Regions from separate parts of the Alteribacillus bidgolensis genome, predicted to be linked through region 2. Evidence: riboswitches for the same ligand, from Rfam matches in the RefSeq annotation. Region 2 holds a riboswitch; the other holds the start of a gene.
What was found. Region 2 has a riboswitch for lysine ahead of CEF16_RS18880 (Na+/H+ antiporter NhaC family protein). Riboswitches for the same ligand answer to the same signal wherever they lie in the genome.
Positions count from the first base shown of each region.

Region 1: linked by a shared signal. The riboswitch ahead of dapA (4-hydroxy-tetrahydrodipicolinate synthase) and the one ahead of CEF16_RS18880 (Na+/H+ antiporter NhaC family protein) in region 2 are both predicted to bind lysine.

Region 1 covers NZ_KZ614149.1:713,667-716,077, reverse strand. Annotated here, with positions in the region: gene CEF16_RS03755 (hypothetical protein) at 1-349, shown strand, start outside; lysine riboswitch at 921-1,104, shown strand; gene dapA (4-hydroxy-tetrahydrodipicolinate synthase) at 1,258-2,145, shown strand; gene yidD (membrane protein insertion efficiency factor YidD) at 2,267-2,411, shown strand, end outside.
Region 2 covers NZ_KZ614149.1:3,802,657-3,805,067, forward strand. Annotated here, with positions in the region: gene CEF16_RS18880 (Na+/H+ antiporter NhaC family protein) at 1-863, opposite strand, end outside; lysine riboswitch at 1,054-1,206, opposite strand; gene CEF16_RS18885 (Cof-type HAD-IIB family hydrolase) at 1,498-2,406, opposite strand.

The DNA.
Region 1 (2,411 bases), 3.1 Mb from region 2:
AGCTAATGAATATGAGGATTATCTCACCTATTTTCATCGCTCTTTACGTCAGGTAGCTGATGAGGTGCAAAGAAATGATATTAATGAGTATTGGGTACAAAAACAGCTAAATCAAATGCTAAAGAAGACAGATGATATTACATCTGACGTACCAAACGCTTTTGAGCCGCTCAAAGAAGTTCAGTTAAGTGCAGCTTATGAGTTGAAGATGGCAAAAACAAATGCCTCTGATTGTTTTAAATCTAATAACCATTGTCAGGAAATGCAAACTCATTTAAACAATTTGTTTTATGTTGACAAAACAATGGATGAAACGTATAAAGACATTTTATTTGATAATGGGTTATAACAATAGGGGAGTTAACCCATAAGTCAATTTTCGGCAAGCGCAGCTGGAATATACTCACTTTCACCCTCAGGGCACAAGGGCGGCATCTACTCCAACTCTCTTTGCTCGTACTCGTAGTGTCCTTTGCCGCGGACGACGGTTCAGTCTTCTTGTATGCAAACCTTCGAGGTAATCATAATGTCCTATTTTTAACAGGAGTCTCACATATTCCAGTTGCCAAATAACCATCTAACCTTTTGCTACAGTCCCTCTAGACATTGTAAAACGCCTAAATTACTACAGAAATGGACACCACCCCGGTTTTCAGAGGAAGTGGGCTTCTCCGCTGCGAATTTTTTAGCAGGAATTTTGTCGGTCAAGATATAGCAGAAGTACTCTTACTAATTTTCTATGATGTAGAAGAACGTCAACAAAAAGTACTGATCTTACTTTTTCCCTCTGTGAACAACAGTTTGATTGATATAAAATTTTTTTAGTAATTTTTTTTAAATCAATTGCAATTCTATTCATGGTCTGGTAAAGTTTTCAGTAACGAAAATATTATAAATTAATTTCCTACTTCTTTATAAGAAGTGAGGTTAGAGGCGCAAAGACCATGAGTAAGCATTAGGAGGAACATGAGGTCCAGTGATTTTTGCTGAAAGGGGGATTTGCCGAAGCAGACAACTTCTCATGAGTTGGATGCTGGTTTCGTATTTAATAAGTACGAAACTGTCATATAGCATGCTGATGCTATATGGAGGGCTATCTCACGCATAAACGGTTCTGTTTATAGCTGGAACGTTCATGCAACAATGAGGCTCTCATTGTTGTTTTTTTGCGTAACTTTGAATTTTCCGGTGAGAACCGGCCCTCCTCTGTAAATTGTTATTAACGAGACTTTAATCTCTAACAGAGGGTGATTGAAAATGAATTTTGGAAGAATTAGTACAGCAATGGTAACACCATTTGATAATCTCGAAGAAGTAGATTACAGTGCAGTGACAAAGTTAGTAAACCATCTTATTTCTAACGGATCAGACAGCTTAGTTATAGCAGGAACGACAGGTGAATCTCCTACTTTGTCAAAAGAAGAAAAACTTACGCTTTTTGAGCATGTCGTAAAAGTAGTAAACGGACGCGTTCCAGTTATTGCAGGTACGGGATGTAATAATACAAAAGCTTCGATAGAATTAACAAAAAAAGCGGAAAAAACCGGCGTAGATGCAGTCATGCTAGTTACTCCTTATTATAGCAAACCATCTCAAGAAGGTATGTATCTGCATTTCAAAAAAGTGGCCGAGTCTACTCAGCTTCCGGTTATGCTCTACAATATTCCCGGAAGAAGTGCTGCTGGCCTCACACCTGAAACAATTATTCGTTTGGCTGAAACAGAAAATATTATGGCCGTTAAAGAGGCTAGCGGTGATTTAGATGCGATGGCATATATCATCGAACACACACCTGAAGATTTCCTTTTATACAGCGGAGACGATAGTTTAACACTTCCTGTAATGTCTATTGGAGGAGCTGGGGTAGTCTCTATTTCTTCCCATATTATCGGTAATGAAATGCAGGATATGGTGCAAAGCTTTTTAAATGGTCATCCCCAATATGCTTCCAAACGCCATAGAGAGCTGCTTCCTACCATGAAATCAATGTTTACAGCTCCAAGCCCTTCCCCTGTAAAAGCTGCTTTAGAAATTCAGGGGATAATATCAGGGGATGTAAGACTCCCAATGGTTCGGTTGAATGAGGAAGAAATGAATATGCTCCGCTCTACTCTGCGGCCAAAAACAACATTTTACGTTAGTTAATTTAAAATGGACTGTTTCTTCCTTATTGTTTGGAAGAAACAGTCCGTTTTCTTTTGGTGTCTACAGCTAAATATGAATATTCTATATTTTGAATAGTATAACTTAAAAGGGGTGTTAACTCTTGAAGATCATTCTCCTTACCTTTATATCTTTCTACCGGAAATTTATTTCTCCTTTCACTCCCCCGACATGTCGTTTTTATCCTACTTGTTCACAATATGGTAAAGAGGCAATTGAACGATTCGGTGCTGTTAAAGGCGGATGTT
Region 2 (2,411 bases):
GCAGCTTGTGCACCCGTTACAATCATAAATACAACCGTACTGGCAATGAGAACGAGTATAGGAATTATTAAATCACGAACTTTTCCTTTATGCTCGTCTAGATGCTGAGATTGTTCACCAGGTACACCAGTACGATCAGGGTCAAGCACTTGATGATGCATGATGGCACGTTTTTCATGGGTACGCATCGGACCAAAGTCAAGTTTCCAGACGATGGCTAGAAAAACGAATAAAAGAGCAGTCATAGCATAAAAATTCATAGGCACCATGTAGAGAAATGCCTGAAGGCCTCCGTATTGTGTTTGGTTATGACTGCTGAGAATGTCCGCAATGATGGTAATAATGTAGGCTCCCCAGCTCGATAGGGGCGCGATTACACAAATCGGTGCAGCGACAGAGTCAACAATATATGCAAGCTTTGCTCTAGAGATGTGGTGCCTGTCTGTTAGCGGCCGGCTTACTTGACCGACTGTTAAACTGTTAAAGTAATCATCAATAAAAACAAGGATACCAAATAGCAAGGTCACAAGCTGTGCTCCTATCCTCGTTTTTACTCGTTTTAACGCCCACTCCCCAAATGCACGGCTTCCGCCCGAAAAACTTATGAGAGCTGCCATGATGCCGAGAATAAGTAAAAAGAAAATAATATATAATTCCCAGTCATTGATAGAACCATCTGCTACAAAAATGCCGGCAAATATTTCCCAAATGAGGACAGCTCCTTCGGTGATTGACCAATCGCTAAGAACTAAAGCACCGATAATAATCCCAACACCCAGGGAAGGAAGAACTTTTCTTGTCGCAACAATCATTAATAAAGCAAGAATAGGGGGGAGCAGCGACAGAATAGACGGCTCGTTCATTACAACTATTCTCCTTTCTATTTCATTGTACTTTAAGAATGTTTTACTTTGTTAAAGGATCAAAATATAAGCAAAACTACGACTTCCGCCATAGGACTCGGCGGTAAGTCGAGTTTTTCTAATTATTCTAAAGCTTATGCAAAAAAACCTGCTCGGATTCCATTACCAAGCAGGTAGAACGGTCATCCCGTTTTATAGTAGTCCTCCACGAAAAGCATCGTGGCAGTCCCGCACTTATTCAATGCAGGCTCAGCCGGCTTCGGCAAATGAACCTTTTTGTCTCCAGTCGATACAACCCTTCTCCCAGAGCATACTTTTTTCATTTCGCGCCTCTACCTCACCAGCGGGATGAGGTTTTCTATTCTATTTCTTCGTATGCTGTTTCTAAAAGATCAAAATTTGTAACGTCAGAATTCATCCGCTCAAGTGTTCATGTAAAAAGAAACGTATATAATAACTGCGTTCATATAAATCTTCTCCTGTTGACAAATAAAACCAATTTACAGGAGTGTAATACTTTTGGGTTGTAGTTCACAAAGCAGAAGTCATTTCGTCATGTATGTTTGTTTAGTAAAATATTTCCACGCGGTTGGCTTTTTTGAGGACCACGAGAAATTATATCAACAGCCTTCGCTTATGGCAACTGATTTTTTTCACTGCTTTTGATAGTAAGGTTAGATGATTTTAAAATAAAATTTTCAATCGCATAGGCGACCCCGTCAATGTCATGGTGAGTTGTTGCATGGGTAGCTACTCGTTTTACATCTTCCTCGGCATTGCCCATGGCAATACTGGTCGCTGCAGCATTGAAAAGTGGAAGGTCATTATAATTATCACCGATCGCAAAAGTAGAGGATATATCTAGCCCTGCATGATTTGCAATGTGAAGAAGTCCTTTTCCTTTCTGTGTATTCGGATGCATAATCTCAAGGTTATCACGTCCTGAGGAAGTAATAAGCACATTATGCTTATCTCCCCAGGATTTCCGGCATATATCCAGCTTCTGTTCAAGCATTGATACTATAAGAAACTTATAAACGGTAAGGTCATAATCAACAATCATACTTGAAGAGTGCAGCTCTTTCATATTGGCTTGCCTGTGATGACCATCTGCTCTTCGGCGAATGGCTTCTTTTATTTCTTCTCCGCCTTCTTTGTCCTGTGTATATATGTTCAAGTCATTCATAAAAAACTCTCGGGATTTTGTCGGGGAAAATAAACCCTTGTCAGTGTAAATGTGAAAGTAATATTCATTGTCATTAAGCCACTCTACCAAGTTAATTGCTTCTTGCTGACCCATATAGGATTCTTGAATCGGTTCTCCTTCCCAATACACTCTGGCTCCATTTAAAGAAACAATTCCATCCGGCGTAACGTTTACAGATCCAAGTAAGCGTTCTACGTCTGGCAGTCCTCGTCCCGTTGCAATAATAAGTTTATGTCCTTCTGCTTGAAGCAATTTTAGTGCTTGTGCATTTTTCTCTGAAACAAATCCTTCGGAATGTAAAAGGGTTCCGTCCATATCAATTGCTACTGCGTTCATAGTTG